Regions from separate parts of the Desulfuromonas versatilis genome, predicted to be linked through region 2. Evidence: predicted binding sites of a transcription regulator. Region 2 holds the regulator's gene; the other holds the start of a gene.

Region 1 (15,887 bases), 320 kb from region 2:
CAATTGCGGCCGCGCCCGATCCGACTGATCCGACGCGGCCGCACTGCCCGCCCCTGGCCACGCTCCGGCGTTGCCTGGGCCCTTTACGAATCCCAGCCTCCCCGAAATGCCAGATTTTTAATGATTTTTTTCCTTGATCTGCTAAAGTAGGGGCTGGGTTTGCCGGGCCGGCGCTGCTGGCTGCCGGTTGGTTTGTCATGCCGAGCGGGTTTTTTCCCGCGTCCCCGGGCTTTGGCGCCGGGATCAGGCTTCCAGGAGGGTTATGAGAATCAGGCTGTTCGCTCTGCTGATCCTGCTGTCGCTGGGGACCGCCGTCCCGGCCCTGGCGGAAATCACCTTCGGACTCGCCGTCGTCAATCCCCTGATCCGCACCGAACCGCTCGCCCTGCGCTTTGACGCCTACCTCGAGAAGCGGCTCGGCGAGCCGGTGGTCATCCAGGTGGTGGCCGACGAGCAGGAGCTGCGCCAGTGGGTCAAGGTCCACCGGCAGGTCGATTTCGCCCTGTTCAGCGAGGCCTTCCTGCGCGGCCAGCCCACCGGCGAGTTCATCCGCCTCGCCGAGCTCGAGCAGGCCGGCGGCGCCTCCGCCGGCGCTTTCGTCGGCGACCCCGCGGCCAGCGCCGCGACCCTCGAGAAGCTCGGCCGGGTGCTGCGCGGCATGGACGACGACCCCGACGGCGTGCGCCTGCTCGGCGAATTCGGGGTCGCCCGTTTCGCCGTGCCCCGGGGCACCGCGGTGGCCGCCGCGGCGGCTCCCCCGGCGGCGGCCCGTCCGGCGCCGGCCGCGGCCAGGCCGCGCCCCACCCCGCGTCCCAGCGCCGCCCCCCCGGCCCCCCGGCCTGCCGCGCGCCCGGCGCCCGCCACCCAGCGCCCGGCCGCTGCTGCGGCGCTCTCCCTGGGCATCGCCCGCTCGGTGCCCCCCGTCGGCTCGGAAGCCGAAGCCCGGCGACTGGCCGACTACCTGCAGCAGCACCTCGGCGAACCGGTCAAGGTCCGCGTCCTGCCCGATGAACAGACCCTCTACGACTGGGTCGGGATCTACCGCGAGCTCGACCTGGCCCTGCTCTCCACCAATTACCTGAACCGCCGGCAGATCGTGCGGCTCTACCCCCTGGCCGATGTCCACGGCCCGCAGGCCGCCGGCGAGCCCCTGTCCCGGGTGGTCACCAGCGAGGCCAAGCCGGCCGCGTTCAAGACCAGGGTGCAGAAGGCGCTGCTCGACATGCCGCACAGCGCCGGCGGCTCCGGGGTCCTGAGCGCCCTGGGGATCGGCCGCTTCGCCGAACCCTCGCCCACGGCCGCCGTCGTTACCGCCAAGGCCCCGGCCGCGCCCGCGGCCCGTCCGAGCGCGCCGTCCCGCCCCGTCAGCGCTGCGGCGCAGCCGGCGAGGCGCCCGAGCCCGGCCGCGAAAACCGCGGCGAAACCGGCCGCAAAACCGGCGCAGACCACCCTCGGCGTCGCCACCAGCGATCCCCTGTTCGGCCGCGAAGCCCAGGCCCGGCGGCTGGCGGGGCTGCTCGGCGAGCAGCTCGGCGAGCCGGTGGCGGTGCGCATGTTCGCCTCCGACAAGGTGCTGTTCGACTGGGTCAGCCTCTACCGCGAGGTCGACCTGGCGGTTCTCGAAGAGGATTTCGTCCGCCGCCAGCCCATCGGCAAGGTCTTCCCCCTGGCCGGCCTGACCCCGGCGGCCAAGAGCACCCCGGCCCGGCTGGTGGTCTCCGGCCCGGCTCCCAGGCCCGGCTACCTGGAGAAGACCCAGAAGGCGCTGCTCGGCCTCGACGACCAGCCCGCCGGCCGGCAGCTGCTCGCCGATGCCGGGGTCAGCAAGCTGGCCCCGCCGGTGGCGGCCCCGGCCAAGCCTACCCCGGCCCGGGTGGCCGCCAGCGCCCCGCGCGAGGTGCGCCGGCCCGCCGCGCCGGCCCCGGTGCGCAGCGCCGCCGCCCCCACCCGGAGCGCCCGGCCCGCCGCCACCCAGGCCGCGGCGCCCCAGGCCGTCACCCTGCCCAAGCTGGCGGTGCCTCCGCCCATGCCCTATCCGCCGGTGGCGGCCGCCCCGGCGGCGCCGACCCCGACCCGGACCGCGGCCGCCCCCGCTGCCCAGCCGGCCCCGGCCGTTCCGGCGCGGGTGAGCGCGCCGCAGCCGCCCCTGCTGAGCGCCGTCGGCGAGGCCCTGCCGCCCCAGGGGATCCGCGCGGAGATGGACGGGCGCTGGGAGGACGCCATCCTGGTCTACCAGCGGGCCCTGCAGTCCGAGCCCGGCCGCACCGAGCTGTGGCGGCGGGTCGCCGACATCCAGGCCATGCTGGGGCGGCCCCACGAGGCGGCGCTCTCGCTGCTCTGGGCGCTCAGCCAGGCCCCCCAGGAGGTCCCCATTTACCTGCAGCTGGCCCAGGCCCACTCGGTGAACGGGCAGCTGCAGGCGGCCGTCTCGGCGCTGCGCCGGGCCCTCGACCTCGACCCGGATGACCCCGGCATCCTGCGCGCCCAGGGCCAGATCGCCGCCTGGGGCGGGGATCTCCACCTGGCCCGGGAGAGTTATCTGAAAATCCTCAGCCGCGCCTGGCGCGACGTGGCCAATCGGGTGGCGGGGGAGTGAGAACGGCGAGTAATCAGTAAACCGTGATGAGTAATTAGTGAAAAGCCGGGCTTGCAGACGTTTTCTGCGGTCCGGCTTTGTTTTTTTCGGCTTGGGGATACTCTTACTGAAAAGGCTTTTACCACTCGTTCGCTTTGCTAACTAGAGGTCACAGAGGACACAGAGAAAACCTCGAGCCCTTGGTCTTTCTCTGTGAACTCTGTGCCCTCTGTGGTGAAAGGGTTTCCGGGTTTTGGGATTTTCCTTCAATCAAGTTTTTTGACGGGAGTAGGTTATGACCAGGCAGTTTTTCAAGATGCTTTTTCATTCCCTGTTGCTGGCCTGCCTTGCGGCGGGGGGCGCGTTTGCCCAGCAGTCGGGATCCGGGCTGCAGGAGAAGCGCACCACCCTGGAGGACCAACAGCAGGTGGCGGTGACCATCTACAACGAGGACCTGGCCCTGGTCAGGGACCAGCGCCGGGTCGTCCTGGACAAGGGGGAGAACCTGCTGGCGTTTCGCGAGGTGAGCGCGTTGATCCGCCCCGAGACGGCCCTGCTGCGCAGCCTCAGCCACCCCGAGGGGTTTTTCCTGGTGGAGCAGAACTTCGACTTCGACCTGCTCACCCCGCAGAAACTGCTGGAGAAATACGTCGGGCGCAGCGTGCAGGTGGTACGCAGCCACCCCCAGACCGGCGCGGAGCGCTTCGAAGAGGCGCGGGTGCTGGCCGCCGCCGGCGGGGTGGTGCTGCAGATCGGCGAGCGCATCGAGACCGGCATCCCCGGGCGCCTGGTCTACCCCGACGTCCCCGCCAACCTGCGCGACCGGCCGACCCTGGTCACCCGGCTCAACAGCGGCAGCGAGCGGCCTCAGCAGCTCGAGCTCGCCTACCTGACCGGCGGGCTCTCCTGGCAGGCCGACTACGTGGCCGAACTCAGCCCCGCCGACGACCAGCTGGACCTCTCGGGGTGGGTGACCCTCACCAACCGCAGCGGCACCTCCTACCGCCAGGCCCGCCTGCAGCTGGTGGCCGGCGACGTGCACCGGGCCCGCGATGAGCTGCGGCCGGTCCCCGCCGCCCGCTTCCAGACCCTGGCCGCCGAGGCCGCCGCGCCGAAGATGGCCGAGGAGGCCCTCTTCGAGTACCACCTCTACACCCTGGAGCGGCCCACCACCATCGCCGAGAACCAGACCAAGCAGGTCGCCCTGCTCGGCGCCAGCGGGGTGCCGGTGACCAAGGAGCTGCTGCTGCAGGGGAGCGATTACTACTACAGCGGCAGCTTCGGCGAGCTCGGCCGCAAGCTCAAGGTGGGGGTCTTCGTCGAGTTCGAGAACCGCGAGCAGGCCTCCCTGGGCATGCCCCTGCCCCGGGGGATCGTCCGCGTCTACAAGCAGGACAGCAGCGGCGGCGCCCAGTTCGTCGGCGAGGACCGCATCGACCACACCCCGAAAAACGAAAAGGTGCGTCTCAAGCTCGGCGAGGCCTTCGACGTCACCGCCGACAAGACCCAGACCGATTTCAAGAAGCTCGCCGGCAGCGGCCGCTACAACTACATCTTCGAGAGCGCCTACCGCATCGAGCTGAAAAACGCCAAGCCCGAGCAGGTGACAGTCAAGGTGGCCGAACCCATGCCCGGCGACTGGGAGATGGTCAGCGAGTCCCACCCCCACCGCAAGCCGGCGGCAGGAACGGCGGTTTGGGAGATCCCGGTGCCGGCGGAAGGGAAGGCGGTGCTGGAGTATAGGGTGCGGGTGAAACTGTAGGGGCACCCCTTGTGGGTGCCCAAGGCGGGAGAAGGGAGAAGGGCGGCCGCCGCAAATCCGACGGATCAGTCGGATCGGACCGATCGGTCGGATCTGAGGCGGCCGCAACTGTAGGGGCACCCCTTGTGGGTGCCCTCACCAGCCACAAGTCACGGCCCCTCCCCAGTCACGGTTTCCTAACCCGCGGCAGCAGCTCCTCGAGCAGGTCGAAGAGCTCCTGCAAATCGGCCAGGGTCATGTCGGCCATGTGGGGGATGCGGAAGGTCTGGTTCTTGATCTTGCCGTAGCCGTTGTCGATGGCGTAGCCGCGCTCGCCGGCGAGCTTCTTCAGCTGCTCGAGGTCGGTGCGGCCGTCGTTCTGGCCGCAGGTCAGGGTCAGCGAGCGGGCCCCTTGCGCGGCGAACAGGGCAAAACCCTGCGCCTGCACCCACTGGCGGGTGGCCTCGGCCATCTCCCGGTGGCGGGCGTAGCGCTTCTCCAGCCCCTCGGCGAAGAACTTCTGCAGCTGGTGGTCCAGGCCGTAGATCAGGCTGATACAGGGGGTGCTCGGGGTGTTGTGCTTGAGGTCGTTCTGCTCGAACTCCTCGAAGTCGAAGTAATAGCCGCGGTTGGGGGTGGTCTTCGCCTTGTCCAGGGCCCGGCGCGAGACGGCGAACACCGCCAGCCCCGGCGGCAGGCCGAAGGCCTTCTGCACCCCGGCCAGGCAGACGTCGGTGCCCAGCGCCGTCACGTCGAGCGGCACGGCGCTCATCGAGGAGACGGTGTCGACGATGAAGCTGACCTCGGGGTACTTGCGCATCACCGCGGCGATCTCCTCCAGCGGGCTCAGCACCCCGGTGGAGGTCTCGTTGTGCACCAGGGTCATGGCGTCGTATTTGCCGGTGGCCAGGGCCCGGTCGACCATCTCGGCGGTGACCGGCCGGCCCCATTCGGCGTCGAAGCGGTCGGCCTCCAGGCCGCAGCGTTTGGTGACGTCGTGCCACTTGCCGCTGAAGGCGCCGTTGCCGAAGTTGGCGCAGCGCTTCTGCACCAGGTTGCGCACCGCCCCCTCCATCACGCCGAAGGCGCTCGAGGTCGAGAGGAACACCGGGTCGGCGGTGTTGAGCATCTTCTTCAGCCCGTCGGTCACGCGCTGGTGGATCGCGGCGTATTCCTTCATGCGGTGGCCGATCATCGGCGCGGCCATCGCCTCGAACACGTCGCGGCTGACTTCGACGGGGCCGGGGATGTAGAGTTTCTTGGTCATGGAAAGAGGCTCCTGGGTTGAGAAAAGCAAACCAATAGGCAATTGAACGCTGATAAGAGTCTGAAAAGGCAGGATAAGGGCGGATTCTATAAACCAAAACCGGGTACTGCTTTTTTTCCGCTTTGATCGGCTATTTCCGCATTATCCCTATCTATTGCCTTTTGCTGTCAACGCACTCGGCAAAAGAGCTAAACAAAAAACGCCCGGACCCTCGCGGGAGCCCAGGCGTACGGCTTTCGCTGCGCAAGCCATCCCTGCTCCCCGGTGGTGATCCACCTCTCGCCAGTCACAGGAGGCCTTTAGATGCCTTTTTACAGGCCCTCTGGTTAGCACATCCGCCGCCGCCCTGTCAAGCAAATCCCTCGTTGACAACGCTCCGGCCCGCAGGTAGGATGAACCGTTATTCAGCATGTTTTTTCCACCCCTTGGAAGGACTTTGCCATGCGTTTCACCGATGAGCAGATCCGCCGGGTCGCCGCCGCCGTTTTGCAGGGGTTGACCGAGCAGGGGGGCGCCGCCCTCAAGGCCGAGCGCGGCCGGGTCCAGGGCCGCATCGAGGCGATCATCCGCGCCAACCTGGCCGGCGAACAGGACCTGGAGCGCGACGCCCGCGAACTGCTCGAGGCCCATCTGAAGAACGCCCCGCCGGGGATGGATCGGCAGAAGCTGTTTCTGATGATCAAGAAAAAGCTCGCCGAAGAGAGGGGGATCCCCCTGTGAAGCTCAGCGAACAGCGCATCTCGCACCTGGCCCACCTGATCGCCGACGGGCTGTGGAAGGACGATTTGGTCGACTACCGCGATGAGGCGCGGGCCCTGCAGTCGGTCAAGGAGGCCCTGACCCGGGTGCTCTCCGTGGACGACCAGGTCGATGGCCTGGTGCGGGAGAAGCTGCAGCGCCAGAAAAAGATCCCCGGCAGCCGCGAGTGGCAGGTGCTCTACGACAAGTATTTCGCCGAAGAGATGGCCAAGCGCAAGTGGTGACGGGTCCTTGCCGGGGTCGAACACGCCAGGATTGACAGGGAGTTTCATGAAACACCGATATCTGCTGCTGGTTGCCGTCATGCTGCTGTGGGCCTCTCCGGCCCTGGCCAAGCTCACCTTCGGCGTCGTCGAGGGGGGCGCGGTCGCCGAACCCCAACTCCGGGCCCTGGGCGACTACCTGCAGCAGGGGCTCCGCGAGCCGGTGGAGACCCGCAGCTTCAAGGACGAGAAGACCCTGCACGGCTGGCTGCAGCAGTTCCGCATGGTCGACCTGGCCATCCTCGGCCGCGACTACGTCGGCCGCCAGCCGGCCGGGGAGTTCTTCGTCCTCGCCGAGCTGCAGGGCGCCGACGGGGCGCCCGCCCTGGTGGTCATGCGCCAGGGGACCGGCGCCGCGCAGCGCGCCGCGATCCAGAAGCTGCTGCTCGGCCTGGCCGGGGATGCGCGGCTCGCCACCTTCGGGGCGAGCCGGATCGGCCCGCCCGGCGCCCAGGCGGCCGCAGCCGCGCCGGCTCCGGCCCGGCCCGGCGCCGCAGCCTCACGGCCGGCCCCGCCGAGCCCCGCGCCCGGCGCCGCCGCGACCTCCCTGCGGGTCGGGGTGCTCGGCGCCGCAGCCAAGCCCGCCGCGCCCCCTGCGGTCCCGGTGAGCGCTCCCGCGCCCGCCCCGACCCCGGCACCCGAACCGGTGATCGCCCGGCGCCCCGAGCCGCCGCTGCCGGTGGTGGCGCCGAGCAGCGTAGCTCCCGCCGCACCGGCCGCCGTCGCCCAGGCCCCGGCTGCGCTTGCGGCCCCGACGCCCGCCCAGGCCCCGGTCCCGGCCCAAGCTCCGGCCCCGGCCCCGCCGGCTCCCGTGGTCCCGGCACCCCAACCCCCGGTCGCCGTCGCGCCCGCCCCGGCACCGGTTATCGCTCAGGCTCCCGCTCCGGCCCCGGTCGTCGCGCCCGCGCCGACCCCGGCCCCCGCGCCGGCGCCCCAGGTGGCCCGGCTGGAACCGCCCAAGCCCGTCGCCCCCCCGGTCGCCAAGCCCGCTCCGGCCCCGGCCGCCAAGCCCCAGCCCAAGCCGGCCCCGGCCCGCCCCGCCGGCCTGCCCGGGGCGCGCATCGTCTACATCGCCCCCTTCAACACGGTGATGGTCCCCGGCGCCTTCTCCGAGGCGGCCTTCGACCACTTCGTCGACACCCTGACCAGCTCCGGCGAGCAGCAGGGGCTCGAGTTCATCATCCTCAAGGGCGGGGTCGAGCGGGTCGACCAGGCCTGGCTTGCCGCCAACAGCTACCTGACCGGCGAGATCTTCGGCTACGTCGAGGACAAGGGAGCCAGCTCCACCGACATCCGCACCCGCTCGCGGGTCAAGCTCTTCCCCCACGGCTCGGACGAACCGGCCATCGACTTCGAGTCGCCGGCCAAGGTGTTCTTCGACCACGACTACTCCACTCTCGAAAAAGAGCGCCGCAAGCTCGCCGAGCAGATGGCCGACGACCTGGCCACCCGGGTGCTCGCCTCCCTGACGGGGGGGTAGTTCGAGCGTAAGGCGTGAGGCGTAAGGCGTGAGGGGTTAAACCCGTTACGCATTACGCCTTACGGGCACGCCTCCTCCATTTTTTTCCAAATCCCCCTTGACTTTCCCGACCGACTGACTATATTTAGCCCATTCGTTAGCACTCCCTTGCGGCGAGTGCTAACAGCCGGGTGGCCGGCTGGGTTCGGGCGGACCGTGTGCCCGGGCCGTTTTTGTTCGTAGTGCTATCCCCGTGGGAGCATCTCCCAGCATTCATTCTTTTTTAGTGAGAAAGGAGTATCAGCAATGAACATCAGACCGCTGCACGACCGCATCATCGTCGAGAGGCTCGAAGAGGAGACCAAGACCGCCGGGGGCCTGATCATCCCCGACACCGCCAAGGAAAAGCCCCAGCAGGGCAAGATCGTCGCCGTGGGCAAGGGCAAGGTGACCGAGGACGGCAAGGTCCTGGCCATGGACGTCAAGGTCGGCGACAAGGTCCTGTTCGGCAAGTACGCCGGCACCGAGATCAAGATCGAAGGCAAAGAGTACCTGATGATGCGCGAGGACGACATCCTCGGCGTCGTCGAACAGTAATCGACTCTCTACTTCTGCATAAGGAGGAAACAGCACCATGGCAGCTAAGGAAATCAAATTCGGGCAGGAAGCCCGTGCCAAGATTCTCAAGGGCGTCAACACCCTGGCCGACGCGGTCAAGGTCACCCTGGGCCCCAAGGGCCGCAACGTGGTCATCGAGAAGTCCTTCGGCGCTCCGCTGATCACCAAGGACGGCGTCACCGTCGCCAAGGAGATCGAACTCGAAGGCAAGTTCGAGAACATGGGCGCCCAGCTGGTCAAGGAAGTCGCTTCCAAGACCTCCGACGTCGCCGGTGACGGCACCACCACCGCCACCGTGCTGGCCCAGGCCATCTACCGCGAAGGGGTCAAGCTGGTCACCGCCGGCCACAACCCCATGGAAATCAAGCGCGGCATCGACAAGGCCGTGGAGGCCGCCGTCGCCTCGCTGAAGGAGCTCTCCAAGCCGATCAAGGACCACAAGGAGATCGCCCAGGTCGGCACCATCTCCGCCAACGGCGACGAGACCATCGGCAACATCCTCGCCGAGGCCATGGAGAAGGTCGGCAAGGAAGGGGTCATCACCGTCGAGGAAGCCAAGGCGATGGAGACCACCCTGGAGACCGTCGAGGGGATGCAGTTCGACCGCGGCTACCTCAGCCCCTACTTCGTCACCGATCCCGAGCGCATGGAAGCGGTGATCGAGGACGCCCTGATCCTGATCCACGACAAGAAGATCAGCAACATGCGCGACCTGCTGCCGGTTCTCGAGCCGGTGGCCAAGCAGGGCCGCCCCCTGGTGATCATCTCCGAGGACGTCGAGGGCGAAGCCCTGGCCACCCTGGTGGTCAACAAGCTGCGCGGCACCATCAACGTGGCCGCCGTCAAGGCTCCCGGCTTCGGCGACCGCCGCAAGGCCATGCTCGAAGACCTCGCCATCCTCACCGGCGGCAAGGTGATCAGCGAGGAAGTCGGCTTCAAGCTTGAGAACGCCACCCTCGACATGCTCGGCCGCGCCAAGCGCATCGTCATCGACAAGGACAACACCACCATCATCGACGGCGCCGGCGTCGAGGCCGACATCCAGGCCCGCGTCAAGCAGATCCGCGCCCAGATCGAGGAGACCAGCAGCGACTACGACCGCGAGAAGCTCCAGGAGCGCCTGGCCAAGCTGGTCGGCGGGGTTGCCGTGGTCAAGGTCGGCGCTGCCACCGAGACCGAGATGAAGGAGAAGAAGGCCCGCGTCGAGGACGCCCTGCACGCCACCCGCGCTGCCGTCGAAGAAGGCATCGTCCCCGGCGGCGGCGTCGCCATGATCCGCGCCATCGCCGCCCTGGAGAACGTCAGCGTGGTCGGCGAGCAGGCCTTCGGCGTCAAGATCGTCAAGCGCGCCCTCGAGGAGCCGCTGCGTCAGATCGCCGCCAACGCCGGCCTGGAAGGCTCCATCGTGGTCAACAAGGTGGTCGGCGAGACCGGCGCCTTCGGCTTCGACGCTGCCAAGGACGTGTACGGCGACATGATCGCCGCCGGCATCATCGACCCCACCAAGGTCACCCGCAGCGCCCTGCAGAACGCCGCTTCGGTTGCCGGCCTGATGCTGACCACCGAGGCCTGCATCGCCGAACTGCCGAAGAAGGAAGAGTCCATGCCGGCAATGCCTGGCGGCATGGGCGGTATGGGTGGCATGGGCGGCATGGACATGATGTAAGCCGCTTAGGCGCCTGTTGTACGACAAAAACCCGCCCTCCGGAGCAACCCGGGGGGCGGGTTTTTTTTGTCCTGGAGCCGGGGGAAAGTTCAAAGTCAAAAGAAAAAGCGGTTTCACCACTGAGGACACTGAGGCATCTGAGGGGTAAATCTGACGGAGATTGAGGTTGGGGGTTCTCTCAGTGTCATCACAGTGCTCTCAGTGGTAGAGACGGTTTGGCGGCTGGGATCAGGTCTTGAAAAATCACCTAGATATAGGTAAACCCCGAATTCCAGGTTTTTGATTTTATCTGCGTGCATCCGCCTTTATCTGCGTTCGATAAAAGGTTTTCAAGGTTAGAAGCAAAGGCATTATTAGAACGCAAATGGCCGCAGATGGACGCAGATAAGAGCCAAGACCAACCCTGAATTACCTGAACGGACAAAGCGGTTTCACCACTGAGAACACTGAGGTATCTGAGGGGTAAATCTGACGGACATTGAAGTTGGGGGTTCTCTCAGTGCAATCTCAGTGCTCTCAGTGGTAGCGAAGATTTGGTAGCGGGGATCAGGTCTTGAAAAATCACTTTTCCGGATAAAAGCAAACCCCGAATTCCAGGTTTTGATTTTATCTGCGTGCATCCGCCTTTATCTGCGTTCGATAAAAGGTTTTCAAGGTTAGAAGCAAAGGCATTATTAGAACGCAGATGGCCGCAGATGGACGCAGATAAGAGCCAAGGCCAACCCTGAATTTCCTGAACGAAGCCATTTCACCACTGAGGACACTGAGGTATCTGAGGGGTAAATCTGACGGACATTGAAGTCGGGGGTTCTCTCAGTGCCATCACAGTGCTCTCAGTGGTAGAGAAGATTTGGGTGCGGGGGAAAGGGGGGAGTGCCCCACGTCCTCGCTCCGATCCGACCGATCCGCCGGATCACGCGCGGCCTAACTTCCAGTTTTCCCTTGAACTAAAATCTTTTTCGTTGTAGTTGGTTCATGCAGCCGCCCACCCCCCTTCCGCAGGGCGGCGGAAAGTGAATCCATGAGCGACTACCCCGAGATCATCCACCACGGCGGCCGGCGCGGCGTCACCGGCTCCTGCCACGAGCTGCGCCTCACCCCGGAAGCCGGCCTCCTCATCGACTGCGGCCTGTTCCAGGGCGACGACGACCGGGCCCTCCGCCATAACCAGTCACCAGTCACGAATCACCAGTCACGGCTTTCCATAGATTTCCCCGTCGGGCACCTCAAGGCGCTGGTCGTCACCCACGTCCACCTCGACCACGTCGGGCGCATCCCCTACCTGCTGGCCGCCGGCTTCACCGGCCCCATCCTCTGCAGCGAGCCCTCGGCGCGGCTGCTCCCCCTGGTCATCGAAGACGCCCTCAAGGTCGGCGTCACCCGCGACTGGTGGCTGATCGAGGCGGCCCTGCGGCGCCTGAAAAACCAGCTCGTAGCGCTCCCCTACGGCCGCTGGCAGCAGGTCGAAGCCGGCCAGGACGTCGGTCTCAAGATCAAGCTCCAAAGAGCCGGCCACATCCTCGGCTCCGCCTACGTGGAAGTTGATGTCAATATCGAAGATTCTGCTCCTAACCCATTACCTATCACGAATTACGCATTACGGGCAGTGTTTTCCGGCGACCTCGGCGCCCCCCACGCCCCGCTGCTGCCGGCCCCGCGCGCCCCCTACCGGGCCGATGTGGTGGTGCTCGAGTCGACCTACGGCGACCGCCACCACGAGGGGCGCCGCGAGCGGCGCCAGCGGCTGCAGGCGGTCATCGAGGGGGCCCTGGCCGACCGCGGGGTGATCCTGGTGCCGGCCTTCTCCATCGGCCGCACCCAGGAGCTGCTCTACGAGCTCGAGGAGATTTTGCACCGCAACCGCAGCCGCTTCGCCGCCCGGGGCCTGCCCTGGGAGGAGCTCGAGGTGATCGTCGACTCGCCCCTGGCCAGCCGCTTCACCGAGGTCTACCGCGAGCTGCGCCCCTTCTGGGACGCCGAGGCCCGCCGCCGGCTGCGGGCCGGGCGCCACCCGCTCAGCTTCGAGCAGCTGACCACCGTCGATTCCCACGCCGACCACCAGAACGCGGTGCGCTACCTGCAGAAGACCGCCCGGCCCTGCGTGGTGATCGCCGCCTCGGGGATGTGCAGCGGCGGGCGCATCGTCAACTACCTCAAGGCGCTGCTCGGCGACGCGCGCACCGACATCCTGCTGGTCGGCTACCAGGCCGCCGGCACCCCCGGCCGCGCCATCCAGCAGTACGGACCCCGCGGCGGCTGGGTCGAGCTCGACGGCCGGCGCCACGCCATCCGCGCCCGGGTCCACACCCTCGCGGGCTACTCCGCCCACGCCGACCAGGCCAACCTGGTCAACTTCATCCGCCGCATGCGCGTGCGCCCCAAGGAGGTACGCCTGGTCCACGGCGAACCCGAGGCCAAGGCGGCCCTTGTCGAGCAGCTGCGGGGGTTGGTGGAGAAGGTGGGGTAGGGTGACGGGGGAGACCAGAAGTGCAAGGCGAATTGACAGGGATGTTCAGGAAATCCAGGATAAAGACAAACCCCAGTTTCCAGGTTTCGATTTTATCTGCGTTCGCCAAAAAGGTTGTCAAGGCCCAAAGCAAAGGCATGAATTGAACGCAGATGGCCGCAGATGGACGCAGACAAGAACAAGGACAGACCCTGGATTCCAGGTTCAAGAATTTATCTGCGTGCATCCGCCCTTATCTGCGTTCGATAAACAGGTTTTCAAGGTCCAAAGCAAAGGCATAAATTGAACGCAGATGGCCGCAGATGGCCGCAGACAAGGGCAAAGACAAATCCTTGATTCCAGGTTTTGATTTTATCTGCGTGCATCCGCTCTTATCTGCGTTCGCTAAAAAGGATTTCAAGGTCCAAAGCAAAGGCATAAATTGAACGCAGATGGCCGCAGATGGACGCAGACAAGAACAAGGACAGACCCTGGATTCCAGGTTCAAGAATTTATCTGCGTGCATCAGCCCTTATCTGCGTTCGATAAACAGGTTTTCAAGGTCCAAAGCAAAGGCATAAATTGAACGCAGATGGCCGCAGATGGCCGCAGACAAGGACAAAGACAAATCCTTGATTCCAGGTTTTGATTTTATCTGCGTGCATCCGCCCTTATCTGCGTTCGCCAAAAAGGGTATTGAGGTGATTTATGGTCCGTGACGAAGCCTATATTAACAGCATCACCGAGCTGATAATCGGTTGTGCGTACCAGGTGGGGAGAACACTCGGTCAAGGTTTTCTGGAAAAAGTCTATGAAAACGCCTTGTGTCATGAGTTATCCAAATCCGAGTTGTCGGTCGCGCAGCAATATCCGCTTAATGTCATTTATGACGGGATTGTGGTCGGTGAGTTTTTTGCCGATCTGGTTGTCCAGAATGAGGTCATCGTGGAGTTGAAGGCCGTGAAGGGTTTGGATGCCTCGCATTTTTCCCAGTGCATGAATTATCTCAAGGCTACAGGCAAGAGGGTTGGATTGTTAATAAATTTTGGGACCTCAAAAGTTGAAATACGCAGGGTGGTCAATTCCTTTTGACAATGGTTCGCCAAAGAGGTTTTCAGGACCCAAAGCAAAGGCATGAATTGAACGCAGATGGCCGCAGGTGGCCGCAGATAAGGTCAAGGACAAACCCCGGATTCCGGGTTTAGATTCAATCTGCGTGTATCCGCCCATATCTGCGTTCGACAAAAAGGTTTTCAGGACCCAAAGCATAGGCATGAATTGAATGCAGATGGCCGCAGATGGCCGCAGACAAAGGCAAAGACCAACCCTAGATTCCAGGTTTCAGAATTTATCCGCGTGCATCCGCCCTTATCTGCGTTCGACAAAGAGGTTTTCAGGACCCAAAGCATAGGCATGAATTGAACGCAGATGGCCGCAGATGGCCGCAGACAAAAGCAAAGACAAACCCTAGATTCGAGGTTTAAGATTTCATCCGCGTGCGTCCGCCTTTATCTGCGTTCGACAAAAAGGGATTAGGCCATATTTTTGTATTTCAGGGTGATAGCCTCGCTCTTCATCGTGCCCATCCTGTCTATCCCTGTTAAATCGATTTTGTCCTAAACCCCATAACCCCAGAGAAAATCCGGAGCGTCCCGCATCTAATCCCCGGCGTCCCCAAAACACGGTCAAAAAAACGTCATTTTGCGGACACTCTGCAAATTCGCCCTTCACATGTCGGAAATATGACATGCCGACGGGCTTATCCCGGGTGTTTTTGGGGGAGGATTTCTGCTATCCTTCCGCATTTCGAAGTGTTTGAAATTGTTTGCTTCTAACCAAAAAAGCAGATGATCGCTGTCCTCGGGCGGCGATTTTTGTTGATGGTGGGCGAAGTTAGGGCTTGTTGTTTGCAATCGAGAAGGCTCGGGGTTGATCTCGGCCCAGAAACCCACCCCGTTGAATTTATCTACGGAAATGTGTGAAAATGCGGCACTAACCACGTTCCCGTAACACTTTTGGTAGAACATTAGAAAATTAGGATTTTTGTTGACTTCGGCGGAGGGGGAGTGATAGAGAGATGCTTGTAAATCTTGAGTTTACCTCTCCGATAAAGGTGCCGCCGTAACCCACCCGGCGGTGCAAATCCCTGAACCCAGAATTGGTGGTTCCGGGCTGCCGAAGAGAGGAAGAGTTTCGTCGTTGAGGCGTCCTTCCTGTGGTCTTGTGGTAGGACGCTTTTTTGTTCGTGGGAGGGGATTTGCTGTGAGCGCCCCTGCGCGGGTCTAATTGGTGGCGGTGTGCGCCCCCGGGCCCCTGGAGGTCGTATTGCGTTGCGGCGGGGTTCTCCCCGCAAGGGTGGAGGGCCGGCCCCGACGGGGGCCTCTAATTGGTCTCGACCATTTGTATCAGAGATTTTCCGTTGTGGAAGCGGGGGATTGAATTTTTTGTTTCCTGCCGGCGTGTTTGAGAAATTAGATAAATAGATAACCGTGTCCCCCGGACCCTGTGTATCCTCAAGGGTGATTGTAGGGGGAAGTCAACAAGTCACCAGCGTCCCCTTGGATGAAGAGCGCTGATCCCTTTCACCAGGGATTGGTATCGTTTGCTGCAATACTGCGACCCTCGATCCGAGTGAAAAATCAACCCGGGTGCGGGGCGTCGTCTGACCACCGCGTTCTTGAACGCGGCAACCACCAGGTCGTCCGTCATCCGTTTGTTCATGCTCCAGCCGACAATCCGGCGGGAGAACACATCCAGAACGACCGCCAGATACAGCCAGCCCTCGGCGGTCCAGATGTAGGTAATGTCGCCGGTCCAGAGCCGATCCGGGGCTTCGGCTGAAAAGTTGCGCTGGACCAGATTCGGAGCGACAGGCCGTTTGTGGTCTGAGTTCGTCGTAACCCTGAACCGGCGCGTGGTCTTGACCCGCAGTCCGTGATGCTTCATCAGCCGCCAGATGCGATTTTTGCCGACTCTGGTCCCCTGTGCGCGAAGATCCCGGACAATGCGGCCGGCACCATAGGTCTGGTCGCTGTCGTCAAAGATTGTCTTGATCGCGACCGACAGCACCCGATCCTCACGCTGTCGTTTGGT
Region 2 (15,887 bases):
TCGTCCTTGGCGCCACCGGCCGGGCCGGCCTCCGGGGCCTCCTGGCCGCCCGCGGCCTGGGCTTTGGCGTACATCGCCTCGGCCAGCTTGTGCGAGGCCTGGGCCAGCGCCTCGGTCTTCTGCTGGATCTCTTCGGCGCTGTCGCCCTCCATGGCTTTCTTCAGCTCCTCGAGGGCGGACTTGATCTTGCCCTTGGTCTCCTCGTCCACCTGGTCGCCGTGCTCGGCGAGGGATTTCTCGGTGGTGTAGACCAGGCCATCGGCCTGATTGCGGGCCTCGATCAGCTCGCGCTTTTTCTTGTCCTCGGCGGAATGGGACTCGGCGTCCTTGACCATCTTTTCGATCTCGGCATCCGAGAGCCCCGAGGAGGCGGTGATGCGGATCGACTGCTCCTTGCCGGTGCCGAGATCCTTGGCCGAGACGTGCAGGATGCCGTTGGCGTCGATGTCGAAGGTCACCTCGATCTGGGGCACGCCGCGGGGCGCGGCGGGAATCCCCACCAGCTCGAAGCGGCCGATAGTCTTGTTGTCGGCGGCCATCTCGCGCTCGCCCTGCAGCACGTGCACCGATACGGCCGGCTGGTTGTCGGCGGCGGTGGAGAAGATCTGGCTCTTCTTGCAGGGGATGGTGGTGTTCTTCTCAATCAGCTTGGTCATCACGCCACCGAGGGTCTCGATGCCCAGCGACAGGGGGGTGACGTCGAGCAGCAGCACGTCCTTGACCTCGCCCTTGAGCACGCCGCCCTGGATGGCGGCGCCGATGGCCACCACCTCGTCGGGGTTGACCCCCTTGTTGGGGGTCTTGCCGAAGATTTCCTGGACCCGTTTCTGCACCGCGGGCATGCGGGTCATGCCGCCGACCAGGATCACCTCGTCGATCTCCGAGGCCGAGAGGCCGGCATCCTTGATGGCGATCTTGCAGGGCTCGACCAGCTTGTTGAGCAGGTCGCCGCAGATGCTCTCGAGCTTGGCGCGGGTCAGCTTGATGTTGAGGTGCTTGGGCCCGGAGGCGTCGGCGGTGATGAAGGGCAGGTTGATGTCGGTCTCCATGGAGCTGGAGAGCTCGCACTTGGCCTTCTCGGACGCCTCTTTCAGGCGCTGCAGGGCCATCTTGTCCTTGCGCAGGTCGATCCCCTGCTCCTTCTTGAACTCGTCGGCCACGTAGTCGATGATGCGCTGGTCGAAGTCCTCGCCGCCGAGGAAGGTGTCGCCGTTGGTCGACTTGACCTCGAAGACCCCGTCACCCAGCTCGAGGATGGAGATGTCGAAGGTGCCGCCGCCCAGGTCGAAGACCGCGATCTTCTCTTCCTTCTTCTTGTCCAGGCCGTAGGCCAGCGAGGCGGCGGTCGGCTCGTTGATGATGCGCAGCACGTTGAGGCCGGCGATCTTGCCGGCGTCCTTGGTGGCCTGGCGCTGGGAATCGTTGAAGTAGGCCGGCACGGTGATGACCGCGTCGGTCACCTCTTCGCCCAGATAATCCTCGGCGGTCTGCTTCATCTTCTGCAGCACCATGGCCGAGATCTCCGGCGGGCTGTAGTTCTTCCCGCGGGCCTCGACCCAGGCGTCGCCGTTGTCGGCCTTGAGAATCTTGAAGGGGCTGATCTCGATGTCCTTGCGCACCGCGTCGGAATCGAACTTGCGGCCGATCAGGCGCTTGATGGCGTACAGGGTATTTTCCGGGTTGGTGACCGCCTGGCGCTTGGCCTGCTGCCCCACCAGCCGCTCGCCGCTTTCGGCAAAGGCCACCATCGAGGGGGTGGTGCGGGAACCTTCCGAGTTGGCGATGACGACGGGCTCTCCCCCTTCCATGACGGCAACGCACGAATTGGTGGTGCCGAGGTCGATACCGATGACTTTACCCATGATCTATATCCTCCTTGTGATGTTCCTTGGCTGAATTGGTTGATTGGTCGGCGCCGCGCGTCAATCGTTGCCGGCGGCCTCTTCCTGGCCGGCCGCAGGGGCCTTGGCCAGCATGACCATGGCCGGGCGCAGCAGGCGGTCGTTGAGCAGGTAGCCCTTCTGCAGCTCCTGCACCACCGTGTTGGCCGGCTGGTCGGCGCTTTCGATCTGGCCAATGGCCTCGTGAACCGCCGGGTCGAAGGGCTGACCGAGGGCCTGTACCGGCTTGACGCCGAATTTTTCCAGGGCCTTCTGGAACTGGCTGACGGTCATCTCCACGCCCTGCAGCAGGCCGTTGCCGCTCGCCTCCTCCTGGCGGGCATGCTCCACGGCCCGCTCCAGGTTGTCGAGGACGGGGAGCATCTCCCGCAGGATCCCTTCGTTGGCGAAGCGTGCCGTATCTTCCTTGTCCCGCTGGGCGCGCTTGCGGAAATTTTCCAGGTCCGCCCGCTGGCGCAGGTAGAGATCCCAGTTTTTCTGCGCCTCCTCGCGGGCGGCGGCGAGCTGCTCTTCCAGGGCGGGCTCGGCGGGTGCCCCGGCTTCGGCGGCGGCCTCCGGCGCTGCCTGGGGGGCAGCCTCCTCGGCGGCCGGCGTCTCGGCGTGTTCCTTTTTGTGCTTTTTGCTCACGTTCGATTTCTCCTACTCTGACTCCAGCTCCAGAACCTGGCTGACCAGGCGGGCCGTGTAATCGACGATGGGGATCACCATGGAATATGGCATCCGGGTGGGGCCGATGACCCCGAGGGCACCGATGGCGCCCCGACTGCTTGAATAGGTGGCGGTGATCAGGCTGCAGCCTTCGATGATGCTGTTTTCCGTCTCGCTGCCGATGAAGATCTGCACCCCCTTGGCCCGCTGGGACCTGTCGAGCAGATCCATCAGCACTCCCTTCTGCTCGAAGGTGCGGAACAGCCGCTTCATCCGCTCGACGTCGGCGAATTCGGGCTGTTCGAGGATGTTGGTGGCCCCCTCGATGAACAGCTGCCCGCCCATCTCCTCGTTGAGCGCCTCCTGGGAGAGCTGCAGCGCCCGCTTGAGCAGCTTGTCGTAGAGGGCCTTCTCCTCGGCCATCTCCTTGAAGATGCGCGCCTTGACCTCCTGAATGCTCAGGCCGGTGAGGGTCCGGTTGAGATAATTGGTGATCTGCTCGAGTTCGGCCTGGGAGATCTCTTCGTGGTATTCGATGATCTTGTTCTGCACCAGGCCCGACTGGGAGACGAACACCACCAGGATCCGCCCCTGGGAGAGCTTGAGAAACTCGATATGCCGAAACACCGTGGAGGTGAAGCGCGGGGCCATGACCAGCCCGGTGTAGTGGGAGATGGCCGAGAGCACCTTGCCCGCCTCGCGCAGCCGCTCCTCCACCCGCAAGCCCTCGAGCCGGTAATACTTTTCGATCCGCTGCCGCTCCAGTTCGCTGAGCGGGCCGACCTGCAGCAGGGAATCGACATAGAACCGGTATCCCTTGTCGGTAGGCACCCGCCCCGCCGAGGTGTGCGGGGAGACCAGGTAGCCCATCTCCTCAAGGTCGGCCATGACGTTGCGCACCGTGGCCGGGGAAAGGCCGAAGGGGTGGCGCCGGGTCACCGCCCGCGAACCGACCGGTTCGGCGGAGATGATGTGGTCCTCGATGATCGCCTCCAGAATCCGGCGACCCCGCTCGTTGAGCTCCTCGCTCATCCCGTGCCCCGCTCCAAAAAACTCAAGCCGGAAAATCCGGCCTTCAGGTCAGACTTAGCACTCGGCAAGCGGGAGTGCTAACGAAACACAAAATAACAACGCCCCCCCCCCTTTGTCAAGGGCTAATGCGGCTGGAAAATTGCGGGTTTTTTCACAGAAAAGCGCTGATCAGGTGGTCGTAGACCAGCCACCCGGAAAGCCCCATTTGCCAGCGTCCCTGCTCCAGCCGCAGCTGTCCGGCCGTCCGGGCCAGAGCCTCGGGAAAGGCATCGGCGACCCCGCAGCCGAACCGCTCGCGGAAGCGCTTCTCGTCCACCCCCTGCGCGGTGCGCAGTCCCAGGTAGAGGGTTTCGGCCATGGCCCCGCGCTGGTCGAACTCCTCGAGCAGCCGCGCCGGATCACGCCCAGCGGCCAGCTGCCGGGCATAGCCCTGGAGATCGCCGGGCACCTCGCTGCGCCGGCCGAACCCCGCCGGGCAAAAGGAATGGGCGCCGGCGCCCACCCCCAGGTAGCCGCGCCGCTGCCAGTAGCGCAGGTTGTGGCGGCACTGGAATCCGGGCCGCGCGTAGTTGGAGATTTCGTAGTGCTCGAAGCCGGCGGCCTCAAGGCTCCGGTGCAGGGCCAGGAACAGCTCCGCGTAGGTCTCCTCGTCGGGCAGCTCGAGGCCTCCCTCGCGATGCAGGTGGTAAAAGGGGGTCTGCTCTTCGACGCTCAGACCGTAGCAGGAAAGATGCTCGGGGGAGAGTTCCAGCAGGGCCTCGAGCTGCCGGGCCAAACTGCCTGCCGTCTGCCCGGGAAGAGCGAACATGAGGTCAACAGAGAGGTTGGCAAAGCCGGCCTGCCGGGCCCAGGCCACGGCCTGGCGGGCCTGGGCCGCGCTGTGAATACGCCCCAGCCGGCGCAGCTCGCCATCCTCCAGGGACTGCACGCCCAGGGAGAGACGATTCACCCCGGCCTGGCGGTAACCCTCCAGCGACTCCAAGGAGAGGGTTCCCGGATTGGCCTCCATGGAAATTTCCGCCTGGGGAGCCAGGCCGAACAGCTCCCGCGCGGCGCCGAGCACCTCGGCGACTGCGGCGGGCGGCAGCAGCGAGGGGGTGCCGCCGCCGAAAAAAACCGTGTCAAGGGGCCCCCGCCAACCCGTGGCGGCGGCGATACGCAGATGGCGGATCAGCAGTTCGGGGTAGCCGGCGAGGGCCGCGGTAGCGACCGGCAGGGAATAGAAGTCGCAATAGGGGCACTTGCGACGGCAGAAAGGGACATGCAGATAGAGGGCGGGCATCAGAGGTTGCCGGAAGCTTACTCCACTACCCAGACGCTGAGTCCGGCGGCCTTGGTCACCACCTCGGCGGAGACGCTGCCGAGCAACAGCGCACGCAGCCGCGATTGCCCGCGGCGCCCCAGGATGATGGTGTCGCACCCCTGGGCCCGGGCCTCGTCGACGATATCCTGGGCCTTGCTGATGCGCAGGCCGAGGACCTTGGAGCTGATACGCTCCGGCCGCACTCCGGCGCTGACCAGCAGACCGGCGGAAGCCTCCAGCGCGGTGCTCAGCCGTTCGAACTCCCCGCGGTGATCCTCGTCGCCGTGAAGTTCGGGTTCGGCCACGGCCGGGTCGAGCTCGTCGCTCTGCTCGGCGATGGAGGGCGCCAGAGCGAGCAGGTAGGCCTCGCATTCTTCCAGCCGAGGCAAAATCTGCGCCGCATATTCAACGGCACGTTGCGCATTGGGGGATCCGTCGACGGCGATCAGGGCCTTTTTCACTGCACACCTCCCAGGCGGGTCGGGCCGGGGGCCCGGCTCAGGGAATCACCAAAACGGCAAGGGCGGTAAGAAACACCACCGCCAGCAGCACCCAGGTCCCCACCGGGTAGGCGCCCTGCCGGCTGCGGTGCTCGATTCGTTCCTCCTGCTGGCGCAGTTCCGATTCGTCGCCGGCGGCCTCGGCCAGCAACCGCAGGCCGTGCTTCTGCACGTTGCTCCCGGGCTCCTCGAAGAAGCGCGCCAGCAGGCCGGGAATCCGCTTGATGAACAGCTGGTCGCCCCAGCTGTTGAGACCGTTGAGCGCCTTGTCGGCGAGCCCGTAGAACAACCGGCCGCCCCGGCGGTAAAACCAGTCCGAATCGATGGAAATGGTCTCGGTGCGTTTGAGCAGCGGCAGCAGCAGAAAAAAGGCCAGGGCCGAGAACATCAGCAACTGAAACTGGTTGAGGGTGTGCTCGAAGGTGTAGGCGTGAAAATCCACCTCGAAGGGGAGGACCGCGTAGAGTGGCTGAGGGTAAACGCCGAGAAACAGGCAGAAAAAGGCCAGCAGGGCCATGGCGGCGAGCATGTGCCGGGGCGGCTCGCCCGGGCGCAGGCCGTTGTCCTTGGCGAAGAAAACGAAATAGGGGAACTTGATCCCGGCGTGCAGGAACACCCCCGCCGAAGCGATCTCCAGCACCAGCCAGACCCAGTAGAGCCCCTCGTGCACCCCGGCTTCGATGATCATCGGCTTGCTGGTGTAGCCTGAGAGCCCCGGGAAAGAGGAGATAGCCAGCGCGCCGATAGTGCCGAAGATCATGGTCAGCGGCATGGTCTTGTAGAGCCCGCCCAGGTCGGTGCATTTGCTCTTGCCGGTCATGTAAAGCACCGAGCCGGCGCTCATCCACAGCAGGGCCTTGTAGATGATGTGGCAGAAGGCATGGGCCACTACCCCGCTGATCGCCATGGCGGTGCCGATGCCGATGCCGCAGACCATGAAGCCGACCTGGTTGATGATCGAGTAGGCCAGAATGCGCCGCATGTCGTTTTCAAGGATGGCGTAGATGATGCCGTAGATGGCCATGACGCAGCCGACCACCATCAGGATCTCCCAGCCGGCGAAGCCGCGGATCAGGGTATAGACCGCCGTCTTGGTGGTGTAGGCGGTCATGATCACGCCGCCGGTGACCGTCGCCTCGGGATAGGCGTCGGAGAGCCAGGCCGAGAAAGGCGGTGCCGCGGCGTTGACCAGGAAGCCGAGCAGGATCAGGTAGGTCGGCAGGCTGCGCAGGTCGAAGCCGTCGAAGGCCACCGAGCCGCTGGCCTGCACCTGCAGCAGAATGCCGGCGAGCAGGCAGAGCCCGCCGAAGATATGCACCATCACGTAGCGAAAGGCCGCGCCGTTGGCCCGCTCGGTGTTGCGCGCCAGCACCAGGAAGGTCGAGGTCACCGCCATCACTTCCCAGAACAGGTAGAGGGAGATCAGGTCCCCGGCGAAGACCGCGCCGAGGCTGGCGCCGATGTAGGCCAGCGCCGCCGAGTGCTCGTGGCGGGTCTTCAGGTGCAGGGCGAACAGGAAGCAGGCGAAGGCGTTGATGGTAAAGACATAGCCGAAGGCCTTGCTGAGCTTGTCGACCCGCAGCAGGGCCAGGTCGAAGCCGAACATCCGGTAATGCCAGGCGCTGCCCGGTTCGAGCTGGGTGATCACCACAAAGGCCGCCGCCGGCACCAGCAGGATCAGGGCCCGGCGCCCGGCCAGGGGAAGCAGCCAGAGCAGCCCCGCCCCCAGGATGAACAGCAGCGCAGGGTGGAGGGTGTCAATCATAATAATCCTCTTTGCGCTTGAGCAGGTAACCGAGCAGCTTGGAAATCACGATGATGGCGACGCAGGAGACGAAGCCGAACAGGGCGTAGAAACCCGGCCAGCTCTCCACCCGGTAAAACAGGGTGTGTTTGTGCATGAAGAAATCCGGCACCACCAGCAGCCCCAGCACGATGTAAAAGCCGAGGCGCAGACGGCGCAGGTTCCGCGGATGGTCAAACCAGTCGGTGACGATTTTCGCTTCTTGCTTCTTTTCGTTCATGGCGAATCGAATCCCCTTACGGGAAAAGGGCCTGGCGGATCAGCTGCAGCAGCACGTCGGGGAAGAAGAACAGGGCCAGCGAACCCAGGGCGGTCACCGACAGCGGAATCAGGCACAGCAGCGGCGCCTCCTGGATTCCGGCCCCGCCCTCCTGCTTCGGCTTGGCGAAAAAGCCCCGGTAGACGATGGGCAGAAAGTAGGCGGCGTTGAGCAGCGAGCTGACCAGCAGCACCACGACCAGCACCAGCTGGTCAGCCTGCAGGGCGCCGACCAGCAGGTTCCACTTGCTCAGAAACCCGCCCAGGGGGGGCATGCCGATGATCGAGAGCGAGCCGAGGAAAAAGGCGCCGTAGGTGACCGGCATGCGCCGGCCGAGCCCGTCCATCTCGCTGATGTATTTCTTGTGGCTGGCCACGTAGATCGCCCCGGCGCAGAAGAACAGGGTGATCTTGCCGAAGGCGTGCATGGCGATGTGCAGCACCCCGCCGGTCATCCCCGCCGCCGAGAGCATGCCGGCGCCGAGCACCATGTAGGAGAGCTGGCCGATGGTGGAATAGGCGAGGCGCCGCTTGAGGTTGTCCTGGGTCAGGGCGACCAGCGAGGCGACCAGGATGGTCACCGAAACGAAATAGGTCAGCGCCACGCCCAGATCGAGGTTCTGCAGCAGCCCGGGGCCGAAAATGTCGAAGACCACCCGCAGGATGGAGAAGACCCCCACCTTGACCACGGCCACGCCGTGCAGAAAGCTGCTGACCGGGGTCGGCGCCACCATGGCCGCCGGCAGCCAACCGTGAAAGGGCATGATCCCCGCCTTGGCGAAGCCGAGCACGAACAGCACCAGCAGCAGGCTCAGAACCGCCGGCGAGCCGGTGCCGGCGAGGATTCCTCCCTGGGTGAAGTCGAGGGTGCCGGCCAGCTGATAGGTGATGAGCATGGCCGGCAACGCCAGGCCGATGGAGGTGCCGAGGATGTAGGTGAGGTACTTGCGCCCCGAGGCCCGCGCCTCGGCGTTCTGCTCGTGGGTCACCAGCGGGTAGGTGGAGAGCGAGAGCACCTCGTAGAACAGGTAGAGGGTCAGCAGGTTGCCGGCGAAAGCCACCCCGATGGTGGCGGAGATGGCCATGGCGAAAGAGGCGAAATAGCGGGTCTGGTCGTGTTCCCCCAGGGCGCGCATGTAGCCGATGGAATACAGGGAGGTGAAGATCCACAAGAAGGAGGCGACCAGGGCGAAGAACATCCCCATGGCGTCGACCCGCAGCTCGATGGGGACCCCCGGAACCACCTGGCACAGGGTGAAGACGAACTGCTCGCCGCGCAGCACCGCCGGCAGCATCGTGGCGACCAGGCAAAGTTTGCCCACCGCCACCAGCAGGGTCCAGGATTCGCGCAGGTTGGGGCTGCGCCCCGAGAGCATGATCGGGACGGTGCCGAGCAGGGAGATCAGCACGGCCGCCAGGGGCAGAATGGAGGATTGCATAGACATCGGTCAGTACCGCAAGAAAAAGGAGGCCGGAGACAGGCCCGGTTCAAGAACCACCGGCATCTCAGAAACCGCCGGGAATGCTCAGGCGGATGATGCCGGACACCAGCGGGCCGGTGCCTAGGCCGACCGCGATCAGGGCGATGGCGGTGAGCACCAGCGGCTTGAGGATCATCAGCGGCGCCTCGGCCAGCTGCGGCGCCTCTTGGCCGTGCCCGGTCCGGAAATAGGCGATCTCGATGATGCGGAAAAACAGCACCGCGTTGACCAGACTGCTGAACACCAACGCCGCCACGTAGCCCCACTGCCCCGCCTCGACCCCGCCGAGAATCAGGTACCACTTGCTGAAAAAGCCGCAGGTCGGCGGCACCCCGATCATCGAGAAGGCGCCGACGGTGAAGGCCGCCATGGTCACCGGCATCCGCCGATAGAGCCCCTGCAGGCTGTCGAAGCTCAGGCTGCCGGTGCGGTAGACGATCGCCGCGGCCACCAGGAACAGGCACAGGGTCATCAGCGCATCGTTGACGATATGCAGCATGGTGCCGGTCATCCCCTGCAGGTTGGCCAGCCAGAAGCCGCCCACCATGTAGCCGACCTCGGCGATCAGGATGTAGGTCAGCATCCGCCGCAGATCCCGCTGGGCCAGGGCCAGCGCCGAGGCGCAGACGATGGCCACGGCCGCCGCCCAGACCAGCAGCGAGCGGATCTCGAGCCGGGTGAAGAACTCGTATTCGGGCGGAAACATGAGAAAGCGCAGGCGGATCAGCAGAAACACCGTCACCTTGGTCATCAGCGGCGCCATCATCACCCCGGCACCGGTGGGCGCGTGGGAGTAGGCGTTGGGCAGCCAGCCGTGCAGCGGGAAGAAGGCCATCTTCACCAGCAGCCCCACCATCAGAAAGGCGAAGGCGGTGGAGAGCGCCGCGCCGGCCTGCAGCCCGGGAATGATCGAGGCGATGTCCGCCATGTTCAGCGAACCGGTCAGGATGTAGAAGTAGCCCACCCCGAGCAGGTAGAAGCAGGCGCCGATGGAGCCCATGATCACGTAATTGAAGCTGGAGAGCACCGCCCGGCCCCGGCCCATGGCGATTAGCCCGTAACTGGTGATGGAGGTGATCTCGAGCAGCACGTAGAGGTTGAAGGCGTCGGCGCTCATCGACAGCCCCATCAACCCGGCGATCAGGATCAGGTAGAGGGTGAAGAACAGGTGCTGGCGGCCGGGCAGTTCCTGGGCGGTGCTCTTGAGCGCCGCGCTGGCCGCGGCCAGGGCCACCAGGTTGATCAGCAGCAGCATCAGCGCGCACATGGGATCGATGTACAGCTCGATGCCGTAGGGGGGCTTCCAGTTGCCCACCGTGTAGCTGAAGGCGCCGCTCTGCAGCACCCGGACCAGCAGCGCCAGCGAGGTCAGGGCCGCCAACGACAGCGCCCCCAGCACCAGCGTCGTCACCACGCGGGCGGAGCGCCGGCCGAAGATGTTGACAAAAAAGGCCGTCAGCAGCGGCGCCGCCAGGGCATACATATGCAGGTTGGTGGTGCTCATCGGCCGATCTTCTCCAGAATCTCGTCTTCCTCGAGGGTTCCGTACTCGCGGTGAATGCGCTGCAGGATCGCCAGGGCGACTCCGGTGACGCTGACCGAAACGACGATGGCGGTAAGCATCAGCACATGGGGCAGGGGGTTGTCGACGGAGGCCACGCGCACCCCGTGCTCGAGCACCTCGTACTTGTCGAGGATGGGAATACCGCCGCCGCGCTTCACCCCGGTGGAGACAAAAAACAGGATGATTGCGGTCTGGAAGATGTTCATGCCGATCAGCTTCTTGACCAGGTTGCGTTTGCCGATCATGGCGTAGAACCCGATCATCATCAGCACCACGTAGACCCAGTAGTTGTACTTGGCCACGATCACGCTCAGCACCGATTCCATCTCAAAGCCCCTCGTCCAGTTCGCCGCCGCTGCCCAGGTCCCAGTACAGTGAGGCCATGATGCTCATGACCGCCAGTCCAACCCCGACCTCGACTATGAAGATCCCCATGGAGCGCCACTCGATGGGCCCCAGGGGGATGATGCGGTCGAGGGCGCTGTAATCGAGAAACAGCCCCCCCAGCAGGGCGCAGATAACCGCGGTGCCGGTAAAGATCAGCGCCCCGAGGTTGCCGAGGATGGCGTTGGCCCTCTCCGACATGTGCCGCAGCGAGGTCTTCAGGTCGAAGGCGAGGGCCAGCAGCACGAAGGAGGCGCCGAGCACCACCCCCCCCTGGAAGCCGCCGCCGGGGCTGTAATGGCCGTGAACGATGATGTAGAGGCCGAACAGCTGGATGAAGGGGACCAGCAGACGCACCGAAACCTGGATAATCGGGCTCTCGCCCAGCTGCCGGGTTTTCGCCAGCTCCTGGATGCGCTTCATGACTTGGACCTCCGCAGCACGCTGACCACGGCCGCGCCGGCGCAGAAGATGACCACGGTTTCGAACATGGTGTCGTAGCCGCGGTAATCACCCAGCACCGCGGTGACCAGGTTGGGGACGTGGGTCTCGGCCACGGCATTCTGGATATAATGCGGCGAGAGGTGAACGCTGGCCGGAGACTGAGGGTCGCCCCAGGCGGGAAAGTCCTTGGTGCCGTAGAGCAGCACTGCCCCGACGGCCAGCGAGGCCAGAAGCGCGAGCGTTTTCAATCCTTACTCCTGCGGCTGGTGCGCAAAATCGCGGCGATGAACAAAACAGTGCTGATCCCCGCGCCCACCGTGGCCTCGGTGAAGGCCACGTCCACCGCCCCCATCTCGGCCCACAGCAGACACATCAGGAAACTGTAGGCCCCGAACACCACCGTGGCCGAAAGCAGGTCCTTGAGGGTGATGGCGGCCAGGGCGCAGACCACCACCAGGGCGAGGATCAGCAGGTCCAGTTGCCAGATCATTTCGACCCCCTTTTCTTTTCCCAGGGTTCCACGCCGACGATCAGGGCCGATTCGGTCAGGGCGTGGGTGGCGGTGGGGCTGGCCACGAACACAAACCCGGCGATGGCCAGGATCTTGAGACTCACCAGCAGGTTGCCCGGGGTAAAATCCACCAGGTTGTACAGGGCGATGCCGAGGATCACCAGCTCGGCGGCCAGCGAATCGCATTTGCCCGCGGCATGCAGCCGGGTATAGAAATCGGGAAAGCGCAGGATGCCGAGGGTGCCCACGGCAAAGAAGAACAGACCGGCGATGATCAGAACGGCGGCGACCACGGTCATGGGTTATCCCTCCCCCTGTTTTTCGCTCTCCAGGTGCACGCCGCCCCGGCGCAGGAAATACTTGGCAGCCGCCAGGGTGGCGATGAAGTTGAGCAGGGCGTAGGCGATGGCGATATCGACAAACATGCCGACATCGTCATAGAGCACCCCGATGATCAGCAGCAGAACGGTGGTCTTGGTGCCGATGACGTTGCCGCCGAGAATCCGGTCGAGCACCGAGGGGCCGCCCACCACCCGTACCAGGGTGAACGCCATGAGCACCACCAGGGCGATGCCGGCATATAGAAAGACGTTTTCGATCACGATTGGCCCTCCAGGGCAACGGCAATCCGGCGCTCCATCTCGCCCGGCAGGGATTCGGCGGCGCTGCGGGTCAGCGCATAGACGGCGAACTCGTCGTCATGGACGCTGACCGTGATGGTCCCGGGGGTGAGGGTGATGGACTGGGCGAAGGTAACCTTGGAGAAAGGGCTCTTAAGGGTGGTCTTGAAACGAAACACGGTGGGATCGATCAAGTCCAGCATCCTGGGGTGCAGGACGATGTAGGTCACCTGCAGGTTGGCCACCAGAATCTGCCAGAACAGCCAGGGGACATACAGCAGCAGGCCCAGCACCTGGCGCAGGAACCCCGGGCCGGGCGGCCGGGGGAAGAGCAACTCATGGCTGAAGTGGGCCACGAGCAAACAGCAGACCACGCCGAGGCTCAGGTGAAAGCCGTCGAACATGCCGGACATGATCACCCAAAAGGCAAGCATGACCAGAAAAGTGGCAATCTTTGCCTTCATTGCATACCCTCGCTGATAAAACCGAATCTCAACGAACCCCCGGAAATCGCCTATCCCAGCAGCAGGGGGATCCGTCGCCGGGATGAATGGCCGGGGATACTGCAAGAAAAAGACCGTCTGGCCCACTTTCTAATAAAACATCGCATTTGTTTATCACGCTTTAAAGAGGGGGGTCAAGAAAATCCGGTGCCGTCACGGGGCCCTTGCGTACCTCCGGCACACTCTTTTATAATCGGAATCTGGCCAATATCGAAGCCGCCACCAGGGATCCGATAACGCTGTTCTACAATTTTCATGAAGGGGATTGAAATGGAGCGAAAAGTCTGCGCCGCCGCCGTGCAGTTCAACATCGAGCTGGGTGAAGTGGAGGCCAACCTGCAGAAGGCACTGGCGGGAATCCGCCGGGTTAGAGAAAAAGACGCCCGACTCGTGGTGCTGCCGGAGATGTGGAGCAGCGGCTATGCCTACAAACGCCTGGCGGCCCTGGCCGAGGAAACCCCCCGGGTCCTGGAGATCCTCAAAGGACTCACCGCGGAAAAAAACATGGTCACCGTCGGCAGTCTGCCGGAAAAGGTCGACGGGCGCATCTACAATACCGCCTTTGTCGTCGACAACGGGCGCATCGCCGGCAGATATCGCAAGCTGCACCTGTTCTCCACCATGGGCGAGGACCGCTTCCTGGCCGCCGGCGACGCCGCCCTGGTGGTATCGACCTCGGTGGGACGGCTCGGGGTGGCGATCTGCTACGACCTGCGTTTTCCCGAGCTGTTCCGCAAGCTGGCCCTGGAAGGGGCGGAAATCCTCTGCGTTCCGGCCGAATGGCCCAAGCCCCGGCAGGAGCACTGGCGAACCCTGCTGCGCGCCCGCGCCATCGAAAACCAGCTGTTCGTCGCCGCCGCCAATTGCTGCGGGATTCAAGGGAAGCTCGATTTCTTCGGCATGAGCCTGCTGATCTCGCCGCGCGGCGAGATCCTCGCCGAGGGGGGGGAAACCGAAACCGAGCTCAGCGCCCTGTTCAACTTCGAGGAGATGACCAGCTACCGCTCGCAGATCCGCTGCTACCAGGACCGGCGTCCGGAAATCTACGGCACCCTGCCCTGATTCGCCTGCCCCGGGGACGGCCGGACAGACCGCCGGCGGATGCTATACTGGTAGAAAACCGCAGATCATGGGGAGTAGCGACATGAAACGCAGCGATTTCAACAGGCTCTGCAGCGCGGTTCTGGCAGGGGAGGAGAAATTCGTGGAGAACCTGGAGACCCACGAGACCGGCAAGGTGCTCGCCTGCCGGGACGAGCGGCTCGAGGTGCTGTGCGAGGGCGCAAGGCGCAGCTGGGCCATGGCCAACAGCGAGGAGACCATGGGCAGCCGCTACGGGCACAAGGAACAGACCCTCGACACCCACCCCTGGGACACGGACCGCTTCAATCCCTACCGCTGAACCGGGGCGAAGCCCGCACCCGGTTCAACAAAAAAGCAGGCCCGCAAGGCCTGCTTTTTTCATCCCCCCCCCTTACTTCTGCAGGGGCTGGGCGTCCTTGCGAAACGCCGCCGGCACCTCCTCGAGCGAGTCGGCGAACTGCAAGTCGCCCTGGCCGTCGACATAGAGATAGCGCGGCCCGGTTACGGGGGCCTGAGGCGGCTGGCTGGAGCTGGGGGGGGCCGGCTGCGCCGCCGCTCGGGAGGCAGGCGGTTTGGCCTGCGCTGAGGAGCGGGGACGCTCCGGCTTCGGCGGCCGGGCGGGCGAAGATTCGGCCCGTTCGATGAGCGCCTCGATGGAGCGGTCCCCGCCCCCGTCCACCAGGCCAACCAGGCGCCGCCGGAAGTCCTGGTAAAAATCCCGTACCGCGGCCAGCGCCGGCGGCTCGGCCGGCAGTCGGATCAGCGCCTGGTCGGCGGCCAGCAGCAGGGCCAGAAACACCAGGGTCCAGAGTAGAAATCGCTTCATAGGGCTGAGATGACGATCCCGTCAGTGATGATGGCCGTGGTCGTGCCCGCCGTGGCCGTGGGAACAGAGACTGGAGCGCCGGGGTCGATGGCGGAGCTGCTGCACCACCGGTCCCGTGAGGCACTTGGAGCACTCCCCCTGCAGGGTGGAATGGGTGATGTGGTAGTCGTGGTCGAGCATTTCCTCGATCTCGCCGATGATCTCCCCCTGGCGCAGCCGGTAATCGGGCTCGATGTCGATGTGCGCCGACAGCGAGGTGATGTGCGAGCAGATCGACCAGCAGTGCAGGTGATGCACGTCGTTGACCCCCTCGACCGCCTTCATCTTGGCCACCACCTCGTCGACATCCACGTGGGCCGGCACCCCCTCGAGCAGGATATGCCCCGCCTCGCGGATGATGCGGACCGCCCCCCAGCCGATGATCGCGACGATCCCCACCGAGATCAGCGCATCGAGCACGTACCACTGGGTGTAGATCATGATCAGGCCGCCGATGATCACCCCCACCGAGGCGATGGCGTCGCCGATCACGTGCAGAAAGGCGCTGCGCACGTTGAGATCGTCGTGGGAGTGCTGGTGCAGGCGGCTGGCGGCGGCCAGGTTCATCACCAGGCCGATGGTGGCGATGATGAACATCTCCTTGCTCTTGACCGCCTCGGGGTGCAGCAGCCGCCCCCAGGCCTCGTGGAGGATGCCGAAGGCGATCAGGATCAGGGTCGAGCCGTTGATCAGCGAGGCGAAGATTTCGGCGCGGTGGAACCCGTAGGTACGCCGGTTGCTGGCGGGAAGGTTGGCCAGCTTGATGGCCGCCAGGGAGAGGACCAGGGCGAACAGGTCCATGAAGACGTGGGCGGCGTCGGAGAGCAGCGCCAGGGAGTTGGTCCACCAGCCGCCGAGGGCCTCGGCCACCAGGGTGACCGAAGTCAGGGCGATGGCAAAGCCGAAGCCGCGGGTGATGCTGCGATCGAGGTGTCCTCCGTCGCTCATGGGTGCCGTCCTTCCCGATGCTGAAGTCTCTGTCATTC

What was found. The regulator HrcA, encoded in region 2, represses chaperone genes, less so after heat shock. The targets are predictions, from matches to a motif close to TGTTAGCACTCNNNNNNNNNGAGTGCTAACA.
Region 1: groES (co-chaperone GroES) is a predicted target of HrcA. The motif match lies at 8,220-8,250, and genes of this name have one in related genera.

What each region holds. Positions count from the first base shown of each region.
Region 1 covers NZ_AP024355.1:4,258,918-4,274,804, reverse strand. The annotation lists gene DESUT3_RS19220 (tetratricopeptide repeat protein) at 263-2,596, shown strand; gene DESUT3_RS19215 (DUF4139 domain-containing protein) at 2,871-4,337, shown strand; gene DESUT3_RS19210 (pyridoxal-phosphate-dependent aminotransferase family protein) at 4,504-5,583, opposite strand; ZMP/ZTP riboswitch at 5,796-5,883, opposite strand; gene DESUT3_RS21180 (DUF507 family protein) at 6,025-6,303, shown strand; gene DESUT3_RS21175 (DUF507 family protein) at 6,300-6,566, shown strand; gene DESUT3_RS21025 (hypothetical protein) at 6,613-8,085, shown strand; gene groES (co-chaperone GroES) at 8,371-8,661, shown strand; gene groL (chaperonin GroEL) at 8,699-10,348, shown strand; gene DESUT3_RS19180 (MBL fold metallo-hydrolase) at 11,370-12,815, shown strand; gene DESUT3_RS19175 (GxxExxY protein) at 13,503-13,886, shown strand; gene DESUT3_RS19170 (IS3 family transposase) at 15,339-15,887, opposite strand, start outside.
Region 2 covers NZ_AP024355.1:4,580,514-4,596,400, forward strand. The annotation lists gene dnaK (molecular chaperone DnaK) at 1-1,862, opposite strand, end outside; gene grpE (nucleotide exchange factor GrpE) at 1,923-2,528, opposite strand; gene hrcA (heat-inducible transcriptional repressor HrcA) at 2,541-3,581, opposite strand; gene hemW (radical SAM family heme chaperone HemW) at 3,733-4,863, opposite strand; gene DESUT3_RS20485 (universal stress protein) at 4,881-5,345, opposite strand; gene DESUT3_RS20490 (Na(+)/H(+) antiporter subunit D) at 5,383-7,149, opposite strand; gene DESUT3_RS20495 (hypothetical protein) at 7,142-7,408, opposite strand; gene DESUT3_RS20500 (monovalent cation/H+ antiporter subunit D family protein) at 7,425-8,891, opposite strand; gene DESUT3_RS20505 (complex I subunit 5 family protein) at 8,953-10,431, opposite strand; gene DESUT3_RS20510 (cation:proton antiporter subunit C) at 10,428-10,817, opposite strand; gene DESUT3_RS20515 (Na(+)/H(+) antiporter subunit B) at 10,819-11,298, opposite strand; gene mbhE (hydrogen gas-evolving membrane-bound hydrogenase subunit E) at 11,295-11,567, opposite strand; gene DESUT3_RS20525 (Na(+)/H(+) antiporter subunit B) at 11,564-11,809, opposite strand; gene mnhG (monovalent cation/H(+) antiporter subunit G) at 11,806-12,129, opposite strand; gene DESUT3_RS20535 (monovalent cation/H+ antiporter complex subunit F) at 12,133-12,432, opposite strand; gene DESUT3_RS20540 (Na+/H+ antiporter subunit E) at 12,429-12,914, opposite strand; gene DESUT3_RS20545 (carbon-nitrogen family hydrolase) at 13,224-14,015, shown strand; gene DESUT3_RS20550 (hypothetical protein) at 14,098-14,355, shown strand; gene DESUT3_RS20555 (hypothetical protein) at 14,428-14,862, opposite strand; gene DESUT3_RS20560 (cation diffusion facilitator family transporter) at 14,884-15,849, opposite strand.